4 regions of the Paenibacillus sp. FSL P4-0127 genome follow, and region 1 is predicted to be linked to each of the others. Evidence: riboswitches for the same ligand, from Rfam matches in the RefSeq annotation. Region 1 holds a riboswitch; each other region holds the start of a gene.

The links. A riboswitch is a leader RNA that binds a small molecule or an ion and turns the genes downstream of it on or off. The one in region 1 is predicted to bind cyclic di-AMP.
Region 2: linked by a shared signal. The riboswitch ahead of NYE74_RS03030 (3D domain-containing protein) and the one ahead of NYE74_RS10345 (hypothetical protein) in region 1 are both predicted to bind cyclic di-AMP.
Region 3: linked by a shared signal. The riboswitch ahead of NYE74_RS18660 (phytanoyl-CoA dioxygenase family protein) and the one ahead of NYE74_RS10345 (hypothetical protein) in region 1 are both predicted to bind cyclic di-AMP.
Region 4: linked by a shared signal. The riboswitch ahead of NYE74_RS02600 (C40 family peptidase) and the one ahead of NYE74_RS10345 (hypothetical protein) in region 1 are both predicted to bind cyclic di-AMP.

Annotation. Positions count from the first base shown of each region.
Region 1 covers NZ_JBBOWY010000001.1:2,324,232-2,328,120, reverse strand. Annotated here, with positions in the region: gene kdpA (potassium-transporting ATPase subunit KdpA) at 1-791, opposite strand, end outside; gene kdpF (K(+)-transporting ATPase subunit F) at 868-945, opposite strand; gene NYE74_RS10345 (hypothetical protein) at 1,072-1,476, opposite strand; cyclic di-AMP (ydaO/yuaA leader) riboswitch at 1,584-1,749, opposite strand; gene NYE74_RS10340 (ATP-binding protein) at 2,194-3,747, shown strand; gene NYE74_RS10335 (response regulator) at 3,734-3,889, shown strand, end outside.
Region 2 covers NZ_JBBOWY010000001.1:706,946-710,834, reverse strand. Annotated here, with positions in the region: gene NYE74_RS03040 (HD domain-containing protein) at 1-229, shown strand, start outside; gene NYE74_RS03035 (TatD family hydrolase) at 246-1,034, shown strand; cyclic di-AMP (ydaO/yuaA leader) riboswitch at 1,229-1,439, shown strand; gene NYE74_RS03030 (3D domain-containing protein) at 1,769-2,905, shown strand; gene rnmV (ribonuclease M5) at 3,084-3,638, shown strand; gene rsmA (16S rRNA (adenine(1518)-N(6)/adenine(1519)-N(6))-dimethyltransferase RsmA) at 3,635-3,889, shown strand, end outside.
Region 3 covers NZ_JBBOWY010000001.1:4,138,445-4,142,333, forward strand. Annotated here, with positions in the region: gene NYE74_RS18655 (hypothetical protein) at 648-914, shown strand; cyclic di-AMP (ydaO/yuaA leader) riboswitch at 992-1,134, shown strand; gene NYE74_RS18660 (phytanoyl-CoA dioxygenase family protein) at 1,276-2,166, shown strand; gene NYE74_RS18665 (hypothetical protein) at 2,285-2,455, shown strand; gene NYE74_RS18670 (spore coat protein) at 2,500-2,985, opposite strand; gene NYE74_RS18675 (spore coat protein) at 3,162-3,725, shown strand; partial or broken gene NYE74_RS18680 (AraC family ligand binding domain-containing protein) at 3,851-3,889, shown strand, end outside.
Region 4 covers NZ_JBBOWY010000001.1:609,022-612,910, forward strand. Annotated here, with positions in the region: gene NYE74_RS02590 (M1 family metallopeptidase) at 1-1,030, shown strand, start outside; gene NYE74_RS02595 (hypothetical protein) at 1,124-1,954, shown strand; cyclic di-AMP (ydaO/yuaA leader) riboswitch at 2,176-2,312, shown strand; gene NYE74_RS02600 (C40 family peptidase) at 2,316-2,786, shown strand; cyclic di-AMP (ydaO/yuaA leader) riboswitch at 3,033-3,174, shown strand; gene NYE74_RS02605 (C40 family peptidase) at 3,179-3,661, shown strand.

The sequences.
Region 1 (3,889 bases):
GCGGACAATGACCACATCGACAGGATCTCGATCACATTGGTCAGCGGGCTCGGATTCTCAAACGGATGCGCCGAGTTGGCGCCGAAAAAGCCGCCGCCGTTGGTGCCCAGATGCTTGATCGACTCCAGCGAAGCGACAGGCCCGATCGCAATCTGCTGCGTCGCCCCTTGCAAGGTCGTTACCGAGAGCGTAGACCCAAGCGTCTGCGGCACCTGCAGCGCGACCAGCACGAGCGTGACGATCAACGCCAGCGGAAAGAAAATCCGCGTATGCGCCTTGACGAAATCCTCAAAGAAGTTGCCCAAGCTTTTTCCCTTGCTCGTAACGCCCCGGACAAACGCGACCGCGACCGAAAGACCCGTAGCCGCCGACGTAAACATCATCATCATGATCACAGCCATTTGCGAGAAGTACGAAAGCCCCGTCTCGCCGCTGTAATGCTGCAGATTTGTGTTCGTAATAAAGCTGATCACCGTGTTCATCACCAGCGTCGGCTCCATATTGCCGATACCGTTCGGGTTCAACGGCAAGCCGCTCTGCACCCGCAGCAGCAAGTAACTTACCGCGGCGAGCACGAAGTTGGTTGCGATGAAGCTGATCGCGTACCGCTTCCAGCTCATGCCTGCGCGATGCTTCAGCCCGATGACCGCATAAATGGGTTTCTCGGCCCAACAGAATATTTTATCCGTGCGATTGGGCTCGTTAGAGAAAACGTGGTACAAATAATTACCGAGCGGTTTGGCGATCAGCATCAAAATACCGATCACAATTACGATTTGCAGTATATCCATGACTGTTCCTCCCACTATTAGAGGTTGTTCAAAAAGCCATCTTTCCTTTTTGAACTCGCACTATAAACAAAACTCGTTAAAACTTTTCCGGATGAAGCAACGCATAGATTAGATAGACCAGCAATCCACACGTAAAAATCAACACGATAGTCATTCGCGTTCGCCTCCCGTATCCTCCACCGTTTTACCGCACCAAACGACAAATCCAACTATAAGCGCTAAGGCAACGGTCAACGTTAGCACCATCCAAATATCCAGCATCACGACACTCCTCCAATGGTTAATCAGTCAGGCGGCTGAGCAGAAACCCAACTTCCCCGTTTTTTGTGTGTACCACGTAGGAAGCACCGAGTGTTTTATAAATCACATCGGGGTACCACGCGGTCGTCACGACAGTTACCGCTTTGCAGGGCCATCGGGCAATGAATTGCAAATACTGGCAACTCAGCGGCAAGCTGGTCTCAAAAATAAACACGCGCCCGATCGGAAATGCAGGTACCCCGCTCACTTTATTACGGGTGGTATTTACACGTAAAATCTCATCCACTCCGAGTTCCTTCAGCAACTTTTCTTCCCTTTTGTTATTGGTTAGGGCAGCTACCGGGACTTTTCGGTACAGCAGCAATTGAACGAAGTTTCTCCCCGCTTTATTTGAAGCGGCCACTAAAATACGACTCTTCTCCATACACTCCTCCCCCGGATCAAGAAAGAAGGCAACAAAAAAGAAGCCTTGGAAAAGAGGAACCTTTTCCGCGGCTTCTTGCAGTCATCCTGACCGGCCCGCGACAAAATGTTGCCTCTCCACACGCTTACGAGGTTAGCTGACGGATTCGGGCGTGAGAGTCGCCCTACACCCGGCATTTGAAAGTGCCGGGTGATTCACCCCATGAAGCCGGCTAACGGCTTCCGTTGGTTCCCCCGTTCCTTGTGTCTTTCAAGGATTCAGCGTTTAATGAAATCATCATTCAATAAATATTACAGTTAGCTGACGATTCAGGCGGTGAGAGTCGCCCTCGTCTTCGCCGAATGAGTCATGACCGATGATTCCGCTCCAACCGTTCCGATCGTTCTGCTCTCACACAAGCTTCGGCACGTTGGTTTCGTCGATCGGCATATCCATTTAGAATCGAATGGCCATTCAATTCATGGATCGTATCTTACTCCTTAGCTAAATGGTTGTAAAACGACGCAGCCGGCATATCCGTAAAAAAAAGAAACTTTAAGATGAAGTTAGCGCTCTCAAAATATTAGAGCTTCATTTTCCTCGCAAATACTCGTGATTATATGGCATTTCGTGGATTTTTACGGAATTTTTACGCCTATAAACGGTTTATTTTATTCCTTTTTTACATTACCCTGAACTATAGTAGTAACGGGAGCATAGACGGACAGGAGTGGTTTAATGGATAAGTTGAAATCGATGTGGATGCTATGGAAGCCTTATGCAAGCATCACTTTGCTCATCGCAATCATGACCGCCGCCATGCACCCGTTCGGACTAGCGTTTGATTCGGTCAATATAGCACTTCTCTATCTGCTGCCCGTGCTTTGGAGTTCCGTCGTCTGGGGCCTGCGCCCTGCTCTTTATGCAGCAATGATGGGGGTCCTGGCCTTTGATTTCTTTTTCGTTTCTCCAATTCTGAGTTTTACGATCGCGGACTTGCGCTATCTGATCTCGTTCGGCGTTTTTTTGGCGGTAGCCGCGTTAACGGCCAGCCTGGCGGTAAAGCTGAAACGGCAGTTGCTATACGCCAAGCAGAGGGAGGAGCATACCGCCGCGCTCTACGTGCTCAGCCGGCAAATGAGCGATATCGCGGACATTCACTCCCTGCTCAATAATGTTTCCCGGCAAGTTTCGCAAACCATCGGTACGGAAATTGCGATTTTTTTGCCGGATCAACGGAATAATTTAGTGCTAGCCCACTGCTCTTCGGTTCATAGCGATTGGGGACAGGGCGAAACGGAAAAAGTGATGGCGAAGCTGGCGTTTGATCATGGCGAAGCTGTCGGAAATGGAACCCGTACCTTAAGAGACTCTCCAGCCCATTACCTGCCGCTCAGAACCGAGGACCGCGTGCATGGGGTATTGGCGCTCAATCTGCAGGATCGGAAAAGCGGGCTCACCACCGAGCAACAGCGGATGCTGGACGCACTGGGCGGTCTGGCGGCCACCGCCATCGCCCGCATGAAGCTGGCGGAGGAAGCCAAAATCGCTCATTTGACGGCCGAATCGGAACGGCTTCGCACCGCGATTCTAGATTCTGTTTCTCATGAGTTGCGTACTCCGTTAGCGGCCATTATCGGCTCGGCGACCAGCCTTATTGAAGGCAATTCTCTTTTTTCTTCGGAGGATCGCATGGAATTGCTGCTTACCATTCGGGACGGTGCCCTCCGTATGAATCGGTTGGTCAAAAACCTGCTCAGCATGGTGCAATTGGAAAGCGGCATGCTGCGTCTTAGAAAAAATTGGTGCGATGTGGAAGATCTGATCGGCGTCACCTTGGCTCAGGTCAAAGATTTTCAGCAGCATCGAAAACTGCGGGTAAACCTGCCGGCGTCCGTTCCTATGGTAATGGGGGATGAAGTTTTGCTCGAGCAAGTGCTGGTTAATGTGGTCAGCAACGCGATCAAATACAGTCCGGATTACAGCGAGATTTTCATAACGGTAAGGCCCGAGGACGACAAGCTTGTTATCCTTGTTTCCGATACGGGAATCGGACTTGCCGGTGACGATTACGGCCGGATCTTCGAAAAGTTTTACCGTTCGGCCGCCGCCAAGCAAGTGACGGGCACGGGATTGGGACTTGCCATTTGCAAGGGAATCGTGGAGCTGCACAATGGAACCATTACGGCCAAGCCGAATCAGCCGCAAGGCACCGTCATTACAATTACACTTCCCCTTAGCAAGCCGCGCGAAGGGCATTTTGAAGAAATGGAGGAGGATGACCATAAGTAAGCTTGGAGCTCGTATCCTAATTGTCGATGACGAACCCCAAATTCGCAAGCTGCTGACGGTGACTTTACTGGCTCATCAGTATTCAACTTATGAAGCGTCCACGGGGGAGGAAGGAGTGCTGCAAGCCTCATTGATTCATTCG
Region 2 (3,889 bases), 1.6 Mb from region 1:
TCTGCCGTATGATGTGTTCCGTCCGGACGAAGCCGCCGCGGGGAAGCAGATTTTGCTGCTGGACCGGCAGGAGCGGCTGCGGGAAATTTCCGAAGTGTCGGACATCGTCCGCTCGATCAGCGGGCTGCAGCTTGGCAAATACCATTTGTATTATCCGGATAATAAATTACACGCAGTGCGGGATCAATTGCCGCCGGACATCGCCCAAATATTCGAACAAGCACGTTAGGAGGAACGATACGACCATGTTATTCGACACACATACGCATTTGGACGCCCCGCAGTTCGACGAGGATCGGGAGGAAGTGATTCAGCGCGCGATAGAGCAGGGGGTTACGCGCATGATCAACATCGGCTTTAACCGCGAAACGATTCCGTCGACGATGAAGCTGGCGGAAACGTATGATTTCATTTACGCCGCCGTCGGCTGGCACCCGCAGGATGCGATCACGATGAAGGAAGGCGATTTGGATTGGGTCGCCGAGCTTTGCAAGCACGAAAAAGTGGTGGCTATCGGCGAAATCGGCCTTGATTATTATTGGGACACGTCGCCCAAAGACGTGCAGCACGAGGTGTTCCGTAAGCAGATCGGGTTGGCCCGCAGTCTGGGGATGCCGATCTCCATTCATAACCGCGACGCACATGAGGATGTCGTGCGGATTTTGCGCGAGGAAAAGGCGAATGAAGTCGGAGGGGTGATGCACTCCTTCTCCGGCAGCTGGGAAATTGCTAAATTGTGTCTAAATCTGGGATTTCATTTATCGTTTGGCGGGCCGATTACGTTCAAAAATGCAAAGCAGCCCAAAGAGGTCCTGGCCAAAACGCCGCTGGACCGTTTGCTGATCGAAACCGATTCCCCTTATTTAACTCCCCATCCATTTCGTGGGAAGCGGAACGAGTCGGCCCACGTGCGTTTGGTAGCCGAAATGGCGGCCGAGCTGAAGGGGGTCTCTTTTGAGGAAATCGCCGAAATTACCACCCGAAATGCACTGGAACGATTTGGAATACCAAGCATAACGGAGAAAAACCGCTGAAAAAATGAGGATAAACGAAAGATTAATGCTTTTTAACTCAAAACAGCATGTTTATTACATTTTTTTAACCATTTTTTTAAAAAAACGTGGTTGATTGGTTCTTTACAACATGCATCCAAACAGGATAGAATTTTTTCAGTAATCGCTGCGGCTCATTTTTCAGCTTGACGAGCCGTTCGATAACTTGGTTCCGTGAACCAGTCTCGCTGAGTCTCCGCATGGAGAACGGGGGAACCGGCGCAAACATGGATCGGCTGATGCCGGCCAGGTTTGCAAATGATTCCTTTTCAGGGTCTTAGGGGTGAATTCGAGGTCGTTGCGCCATGAGCGAACGAACTGAGAAAGGGCGGCTCTCTTTCGTCCGAACCCGACAGCTAACCTCGTAAGCGTACCAAGAGAGGTAACTCGTGCAGCCTATTACACCTAGACAATCAGGAAGCCACGAAGGGAGTTCCTCTAACTCTTTCTTTGGGCTTCTTTTGTTTTGAATAAAAGTAATAGGGTCGTCATACTGTTGATAAACAGGAGGTGACAAATGCCGATAAAGACTGGGGCAGGGTGCGAAATGCGCGGCTTTGTTTATATTTGAGTTCAAAAGTCAGGGTGGTCTGCTTCGTGATCAAAAGATGACTTTTGAACAACCTCTAAAGCGCGTTTCGTAAACAAGAACTGTAGTCGCGTCAACCGTATCATGCATCGACCTTACGGCGGGACTATGAAGGAGGACGGAAGAAATGGGCATTTTCCGAAACGGGGAGACCCATGAATCACGCTCATCCAGCATGTCTTACGCATTGCGATGGAAGCATGAGAATTTTCGTCAGATTACGCTTGTCGGCGTACTGAGCATCGCAGTAATCATCATCATCCTGATTGGGGCGTTTGGTCAGGAGCGTAAACAAGTATCTCTGGTCATCGATGGAAAGGTTCGGTCGGTGGAAACGACGGAATCGAAGGTGGCGCACCTGCTGGAGGAACAATCCGTTAAGCTTGCGCCGCAAGACACCGTATCGCGTCCGCTCGAGAGCCTGCTTTCGGACGGAGACCGGATCGTGATCGAACGGGCGGTTCCGGTGAAAGTCATCGTGGATGGAACGGCCAAAGTTGACTTTACGACAAAAAACACCGTAAGAGGCGCCATTTCCGAACTGGGCGTCACCCTGAAGCAGGACGATAAAGTAACGCCCGCTTTGGACAGCAAAATTTCCACTAACATGAACATCAAAATTGTTCGCGTTAATAAACACACCGTCAAGCAAGAAGAAGCCGTACCGTTTACCGTTGTCAAAACGGCCGATGAAAGTTTGCCGAAAGGTGAAACCAAGGTCGTTCAGCAAGGCAGAAAAGGGTTGGTTGTCCACACCGTGGAGAAAACTTACGAGGACGGCAAATTCGTGACGAAGCGATGGCTCGGCAAAGAGGTATCCAAAACCGCGCAGCCGAAGGTCATTGCCGTCGGCACCAAGCAGCCGACCGCGGTGTTGTCCGCCAGCATGACCCGCAGCTCGGACGGGGTCAGCGTCAGCGGATTGACAACAAAAGGCGGAGTCTCATTCAAATATAAAAAAATACTTAAAAACGTCACGCTCACCGCTTATTCCTCCGAGGAGGACGGTATTGGAACGCGCACGGCCTCCGGCACCCGCGTTACCGAGGGGCGAACGATCGCCGTGGACAATGATGTTGTGCCGCTGGGCTGGTGGGTCTATATCGAAGGCATCGGCTTCCGGAAAGCGGAGGATACCGGCGGAGCGATTGAGGGCCACAAGATCGACGTGTATTACGACAGCTTAAAGGCGGCTAATAATTTTGGCCGCAAGAAGGGCCGCACGGTTTACGTGATCGGTCCGACAAAACCGGAATTGAATTAATTGGCCCCGCTATCGCTTTATCCGGGGAACGAGATACTTTGAGCGTGTTCAAAAGGCCTTCTTCGTGATAAAAAGATGACTTTTTGAACAACCTCTATTATGATGATGAATAAGACACTTGGATAAGAAGAGGATACGTTCCTCTTCTTTTTGTTGTAAACGGAAGGGAAGAAGACACATGATCAAAGAGGTCATTGTGGTGGAGGGCCGGGATGACACCGTGGCTGTCAAGCGGGCCGTGGAGGCGGATACGATCGAAACTGGCGGCTCCGCGATCAATGAGACGACGCTGCGGAAAATCGCCCTGGCGCAGGAGCGGCGCGGAGTAATCATTTTTACCGATCCCGACCATGCCGGGGAACGGATCCGTAAGATCATCGCCAACCGGGTGCCCGGCTGCAAGCATGCGTTTCTGCGGGAAGCGGATGCGACGAAGCGGGGCGATATCGGGATCGAAAACGCCTCCCCGGAAGCGATCCGCGAGGCTTTGTCGCGCGTGCGCAGCGAGGCGCCGGGAGTAGAGGGCCAGATCGATTGGGAAGACTTGATGACGGCGGGGCTGATCGTGCATCCGGAGGCGGCGGCCCGGCGCAAGGTGCTGGGGGAACTGCTCGGGATCGGATACTGCAACGGCAAACAGCTGTACAAGCGTTTGACGGTGTTCCGGATCAGCCGCGAGGAGTTTGCGGATGCGCTCGCCAAGTTGGAGAATGAAGGGGTACAGAGGCCATGAGCATAAGGGAAGACGTGTCCACGCCGCGGCGGACGAAGGAGATCATACAGCGGTACGGATTTTCGTTTAAGAAAAGCTTGGGACAGAACTTTTTGATCGATCAGAACATCCTTGGCAAAATCGTCGCCGCCGCCGGTCTCGACGCCACTAAAGGGGCGCTCGAAATCGGTCCGGGGATCGGCGCGCTGACAGAGAAGCTGGCGCAGGAAGCGGGCAAGGTCGCGGCCGTGGAAATCGACCAGCGCCTGCTG
Region 3 (3,889 bases), 1.8 Mb from region 1:
GCGGTTGAAGTGCAAAAATACATCTCATTTGCAGCTATAGGATAAAAAGGTAGCTTATCATAAGAAATGAACTGCATATTTGCAGTTGAACCGCCTGTTTCGGGGATTTTCGACGAAAATCGCATGCCCTTTTGCATTTCGTGCCGCTAGCGTTGCATTTAAGTCTGGCAAGATACATTTTCTGAGCACACCAATGCTCTAACGGTTGCCACAAGCGCTATTTGTTCCAATACCATTGATTTCAAATTGTAACGGTTGCCATGGTGCTTATTTCGCTGAAATCCGGTAATTTTTGCCTTAGATTCAGGCAAATAACGGCGCTCGCAACCGTTAGAATTTAGATAAGGTCTTTTTTCGGCAAATAGCCGCTGCTACAACCGTTTAGATTTCGGATAGCTTTCACGGGAAAGCTTGAGCAAAAGTTAATTCAACGCCAGTGATTTCGTGCCGATTTCCCCTCTTCCTTTTTCCAGCTCCGGGTTCCATCGCTGTTAAATCCATGCTCTATCTGCTTTAAAGTTGGTTTCCGCTGCGGCCTAAGCGGCAGGAGTGTGGGATTGGCAAAAGTTCGAACGCATATTGTCCGGGCCTTTTCCTCAAATTAGTAAGGACCTGCATCTTATCATCTTTTTGGAGGAGGCTAAAACATGGCAAATCCTTATTCCAGCATGCAATCGCAAAACCCGATCTCATCCGCCCAGCAGTCCGTCAAAAAAGCGCACCGGGCCGTAACGCAAGCACAGTCCCATCCGAGCGAAGAAACGGTGGAAAATGCCTATAACGCCATTCACAAAGCGGAGAACGCCATTTCCCAGGCGGATGGGCGCATGAACCCGGAACCGCTGGAACGCGCCAAGGAAGATTTGCAGGAGGATCAGGCCGATTTGGCTGAAGCGGAAAGCCGGCTGCGGTAACGAATGCGGCAGCGAGTATATGGCGAAATCGAAAATGTTACAGAACATGGGTTGACATGAACGCGAATTGCCTTTACTATAGACTCACGCTTAGTTTCCGGCTTAAGGAGCCGGGAAACGGGGGAACCATTTTTTTGGGGCGAATCATTCAGCAATGATTGTAGGGTACCATCTTACCCGAGCCCGTCAGCTAACCTCGTCAGCAGTGGATGGGTCTATATTGCGACATTAAGAGATTTTATTAGGCCCTTTTATAAGGGCCTTTGTCCGTTTTAAGGACCCTGCTGGGTAAGCTTTGTCTTCTCCAAGCGGCGGTCCTTTTTGGTTTGGACAAATATTTCTTATGAGGGGATGAGGAGGAATGAATCAATTGGAAACGTCCGTAATTTTTGATCCAAAGACGGATGCTTACCCTTCCCGGGTTTATGCTGAGCCGAGATGGCTTCCGCGGCAGGATCCCATCGTATATGGCGAGTGGAACGCGGAAAGCGGAATCAGCAAAGAGCATTCGGATTTTTACGCCAAAAACGGTTATCTGTTCCTGGAGAACTTTTTTGGCGGAGCGGAATTAAAGGGCTATCAGGAGAAGGCGCAGCGCTTGCGGGAAGCATCCCGGAACCTTTCATCCGATGAAATTATCCGCCAGCCCGGCGGGGAAGAAGTGCATTCGATCTTTGCGATTCATCGGACCCACCCGGTTTTTCAGGAGTTGTCCCGGCATCCGAGACTGCTCGCGATCGTCGAGCATGTTTTGGGGGGACCAAGCTACATCCATCAGTCGCGGATCAATTACAAGCCGGCATTTACCGGCAAAGAGTTCTACTGGCATTCGGACTTTGAGACCTGGCATGTGGAGGACGGGATGCCCCGGATGCGGGCGCTCAGCTGCTTGATCGCACTGGAAGACAATTATCCGTTTAACGGACCGCTTATGGTCATGCCCGGTTCCCATCAAATCTTCGTGTCGTGCGTCGGCCAGGCGCCTGATGATTGCTCCAAGGAATTCATCGCGCCCGATCAGGCGAGCTTAACCGAGCTGGCGAAGCGCTGCGGCATTGAAACGCCGGTCGGCAAGGCAGGCTCCGTACTGCTGTTCGACTGCAATTTGATGCACGGCTCCAACAGCAACATTACGCCGTACCCGCGCAGCAATATTTTTATGGTCTATAACAGCGTAGCAAACAAACTGGCGGAGCCTTATTTCGGGAAGAAGCCGAGACCCGAATACATGGCGGCCCGCACGGAATTTTAAGAAAAAAAGCCGTCCCGGCAAAATGGCTTTGCGTTGGGACGGCTTTATACATAAAGAAGCGCAAAATATCGCATAGTAAATTCAAACCCCAACCTTCCGGGAAAGGAGTGACCTTTAGGTGAGCAATAAAATTGAAGCCGTACGCGCGGATCATCAAAATTTTGTCGATAAGACCGAAGACGAGGTTAAGGCCGTGCCGGCCACCACGAATGTGAATGAAGCGGTCGAAGCCATTACCGGGCATATCAATAAATACGATGAACCTGAAGAAAAGGAACAAAAGAAATGACGCACCGCCAGAAAAACCCCGGAATTCCGGGGTTTTTTCGCAAGCTACATGTTTAGCGCTTGATTGGCCATTTGCACGTCGTGGGCCAGCAGTTCTTCCAAATTGTACGCCGGATAGTAGCCGTGTCGGTGCATGAAGTTAAATATTTTGGTATGAAGGGCGATGGCGCCAAGCAATTGTTTTTGGAATGTTTCCTTTAATTGAGGAGTAGCCGTCTCCGTAATGGAGGCCGCGTAATTGCGTACGGAGGCTTTGGCGAAGCCAAGCAGGCTGGCCGCGTCAAATCCGGTCATATCGGGCGAAACGTTGCGGGCCATACCAGGCGCCAGCGGATAAAATTTAAGCAGTTCGCGGATATTGTGCTCCAAGGTTTTGATCGTTTCTGCATAAAGCGCTTTTAACTCCGGGTCCATCACCATCGGCAGTTTCTTTTTGAACGCCGCCAAATTGGCGGATTGAAAGGCGACTAGCTCATGCAGCTCCAGTGTTTCATGCCAGGCCAGATGCTCCTGTTTCCATTCGTTATTCACGATCTCACACTCCATAGTTAGAATTGATTCATTATATGCGCAGCGGAACCTTATGGGTATTTGTCCTTGTCTGGGACGATTTTACTCCGGCTTCCGGCAATAATAGAAAACGATGGGGCGCATTCTAAAAGTGATTTACCAAGCAACCGAAAAACAGCGAAGGAGGATACGTTCTCATGGAATTGGCCGCACACGAGGCACAGGATTTGAATGAACTAACGTTAAGCTGCGTTAACTCGATTACGAACATGGCGTGTTTCTTAAACCAAGCGCAGGACCCTGAACTGAAGGCGATCCTGCAAAAACATCTTCCGCTTCATTTTCAGGACTACAACATGAAGGTGGAGTATTTAAGCAAGGCGGAAGGGGCCAGCGGGAAACTGGCCATCCCGGATTTGCAGCCGGTCCTGCAATCCTTTACCGAGGCGTCTGCGTCGCCTGTTCCGGTCACGCCGAGAACCTCGATTCAGCAGTTCAACGACCGGGAAATCGCCACCGCTTATTTGCTGACTTTGAAACGGGCGGGCAGGGAGTACGCTTGGGCGGCCATGGAGATGAGCCATCCCGACATCCGCAGCTTCCTGGAGCATGCCTTCTGCATGTGCTCGCACCACGCTTATGACGTATGGCAATGGATGGTAAAAAAAGGCTATTATCCGTTAGAAGCGGCTCCGATGTCGACGATGAATACGCTCGGCGCTTTTTATCAGAAAGTGCAGGAGCCGGCGGCGGTTCATTAGCAACTCGGCGGAGCATAGCGAAAGAAAAAGAGCGGTTACCAAGGAAACCAATGACCTGGCGCACCCGCTCTTTTTTCATGGGATCGGCAATTGGAAACATTGTTTTTGTGGTACAATGTCAGCGGATGCGGGCGCATTCAATTCCACTGCCAAGTGCAAAGAAG
Region 4 (3,889 bases), 1.7 Mb from region 1:
GATCAAGCTTTACCTGGACCCCGCCCATCAGGATTTGAAAGAGCGCTACTTCTATGCGGCCAAATCGGCTTTGTCCAATTTCAGCAGGTGGTACGGACGGTATCCTTATTCCACCCTGTCCATCGTGGTGCCCCCCGCGGACGGAAACGGAGCCGGCGGGATGGAATACCCGACGCTTGTGACCGCTTTTGGCGCTAGCGGCGATTCTCCCGGTTACGATGAGCTGGAGCGGACGGTCATTCATGAAATCGCGCACCAGTTTTTTTACGGCATGATCGCTAGCAATGAATTTGAAGAGGCTTGGCTGGATGAAGGCTTCGCTTCCTATGCGGAGGACAAATTAATGGAGCAGGAGTTCGGCATCACCCCGGCGCTCCCGATCCAGGCCGCCCTGATTTCCTCACCGGCTCCGCTGACCCAGAACGCCTGGAAGTACGGATCCAGCGACGGCTATACCAAAAATGTCTATTACCGCGGCAAGCTTATTTTGCTCGATATTGAACGCCAGGTGGGAAGCAAAACGATGAAGCGCATTTTAACGGTATACGCCCACAAGTACCGCTTTAAACATCCAACGACGGCCGATTTCCAGCGGGTGGTCGAACAGGTCACCGGGCGCAGCTGGAAAAACTATTTTTCGCAGTATGTATACGATGGCAAAATGGCCGACTTCTCCGTCGACAAAATCACGGTGAATCCGCTCCTCCAGGACGGGACCGCCGTTTACGAATCCACCGTCGTCATCTCCCGCAGAGGGGCGACCTATCCGAAGGTACCCTTGCAGTTCACGTTCAAGGACGGCCATACGGTGCGAAAACAATGGAGAGGCGAGGACAGCCGCGTCGAGCTTAAACTGCAATACAAGGAACCGCTTGCTTGGGTGCAAATCGATCCCGACTATTCGCTGGTGGTCGAAAACAAACACATCAACAATTATTTGAAGACGGAAGTACCCGAGCCCCTTCTTTCGCGCTCCAATATGAGCGTGACCAAGCTGCTGGAAGCCCTGCTCGGAACACTTATATGGTAAACGCCGGCAGAACTCAGCTTATGCTTCTGAAGTAGTTTTGCTCGAAGCATATCGAGTAAAGCAACGCTCGCAAAACTTTTAAGAGGTGAAAATATGACTTATGTGCGTCAGGGGTGGAGCCTGCTGAAAAGCCAGTTTCCCTCCGTCATCATTTTGTTCCTGTATCAACTGCTGTGGGGATTGTTTTTGTACCGCCTGGTCGATACCGCCGTTACCGCGCTACTGCAAAGGCATCCGGATCCGCCGCCCACGCAACTCAGCCGAATTCTGTTCCTGCTGGAAGGGCGTATCCATTTGGGGAGCAATCCGGACGTCCGCCTCTATTTAGGATTGCTGATCGGCATGGCGGTCCTACGCCTCCTGCTCACGCCTCTTATTCAAGCGGGAATTCTATACGGGCTTGTCCCCTCCGAGAGCCGTGGACACGGACTGCCGTTGTTCCGCGGAATGAAAGAATTCTGGAAGCCGGTTGTCCTGTTTTATGCCATTGAACTTATTTTAATCATTATCCCGGCCTTCTGGGTTATTCCCAAGCTCCTTGTTTTATGGCCGCATCTGCTGGGGGCCGGAGGACAGATGGCCCCGCTGCTGAAGGGTCTCATCTACATCCTGGGCTGGTTCGTATACGGCTGGCTGGTGAGACAATGCATTCTCTACGTACAATTTGGGTACTTGTTCAAATCAAGCGTCTGGGGTTCCCTCCTCGTCTGCTTCCGGCACCTTCTTCAGGGCATCGGGATCTCCTGCATACTGGGCGCATTCGGGCTGGGCGTGTTCCTGCTGTTCGGAACGGTCTCCTGGATCTGGACCGGAATGCTGGCGCTGATCCTCCAGCAAACCTATCCTCTCTGTCGCAGCGCTTTTAAAATTTGGCAGGTCACCTCGCAATATCGCCTCTGGCAGACAAAAACCGAGAAAAGTTAAAATTTTTTCATCTCTCTGAAACCTTTACGGCACAAGGCCTCCGCGACTTTGCGAAGGCCTTGTGTCAGGTTTTCCCCTCTTAGTCTCGCGAATTAACCATTGCCAAATGATCCCTGTCTTTGTTAAAATAACAGCAACACAATTTCAGTAACAGTTTTGTAATTATTTTTGTCATCTTTGGCAGGAAAATAGCAAGTTACGTCGAATAAGTCTTATCAGGTGAGAAATCAAAGCCGAATTCCCTGCGCCGGGGAAACGGGGGAACCACTTTGGGTGAATTGATCTCGTAAGCGAGGGATCATAGGGAACCTTCAACCGAATCCTTAAGCTAACCTCGTAGGCATTGGAAGGAGCATAATTCTTGAAAAAGCGTTTGACCGTAACAGCAGTAAGTTTTGCATTGCTTTTCACGATCGGAACCGGCAGCGTTTTCGCGGATTCCAAACTGGACAGCGCCATTGAAGAAGGCCTCGGATCTCCTTACTCCGCAGGCGGAACAACAACGTCCGGTTTTGATTGCTCCGGATTTACGATGTATGTATTTAACAAGCTCGGCATCGATCTTCCTCATCAATCGGGCTCCCAATTTGAGATGGGAACAAGCGTTTCCAAGGATGAATTAATCGCAGGCGATCTGGTGTTCTTCAACACTTCCGGCGATGGCATATCTCATGTTGGTATTTATGTCGGCGACGGCAAATTTGCGCATGCCTCTTCTTCCAAAGGAGTTGTCATCAGCAAACTGAGCGAAAGTTACTACGAGAAGCGGTATGTTGGAGCTAAGCGCATTATGAGCTCCGAGAAATTTGAAGCTGTGACAGCCGAACAGTAGTCGCAATCCATAACGAATTCGACAAACCCGCAGGGATGATTGGGATACCACGTCTCCTGCGGGTTTTTCCTGTCTACGGATGATCCCCCTTAGGAATCAATACCCAGATCACTCCGCTCCTCACACAGGCCAAAAGCATCCTTTTTGCCGGGAAACTTGCCAATGTTGGCCCACTTTGGTAAAATGACCAACAGAAATAGTAACAACTTTGTAATTTTTGTTGTGACGTCGTTTTTGGGTGCATACTACATGAAACTGCCGAATTCCCCGCACCCGGGAAACGGGGGAACCACATCAGTCAGGGTGAATTGATCCCGCTTCAAAGGGATCATAGGGAGCCTTCAACCGAATCCTTAAGCTAACCTCGCAGGCCTTGGAAGGAGTTAGACATCTTGAGAAAGACTTTAGCAGCAGCGGTAACGAGTTTGGCTCTATGTTTCAGTCTGGGAACGGGAAGCGCCTTTGCGGACGAGCAGGAAACGTCGCTCTCCAACATCGTCAATTCCGTGTACGGCACGCCTTACAAATACGGCGGCACCAGTACGGCCGGATTTGATTGCTCCGGGTTTACGCGGTATGTGTTCGAACAAATGGGCGTTACGCTTCCTCGCGTATCCACGGCCCAATACAAGGTAGGAACTCCGGTATCAAAAAGCAAGCTGCAAGCCGGCGATCTTGTCTTCTTTAACACCCTGGGTGGCGGAAAAGTATCGCATGTGGGCGTCTACGTTGGCGACGGAGAATTTGCCCATGCCTCTTCATCCAAAGGAATCCGGATCGACAAATTGAGCAGCAGTTATTACCAGAACCGCTTCGTTGGCGCGAAGCGGGTGCTCAGCAAATACGGTTATTCCGTATACGCCGCGGAATCCTGAACCTCCGCCGGCGCTTAATTTCGCTCCGCATGACCTGTCAGCCGTAAGCTTATCTTCGGAATTGGCTTGCGGTTTTTTTCATCCCTATCTATATAACGAAGCGACACGCCAAAAGGTTACCGATTTTTTGTTGATTTCCATAAATCCACAGGTGTCCGAGAGACGGCAGAACCTTTACAAGTCAAGTAAATCCCGTTAGAGTGAGGGTAATAGGAATGCCGTTTTTAA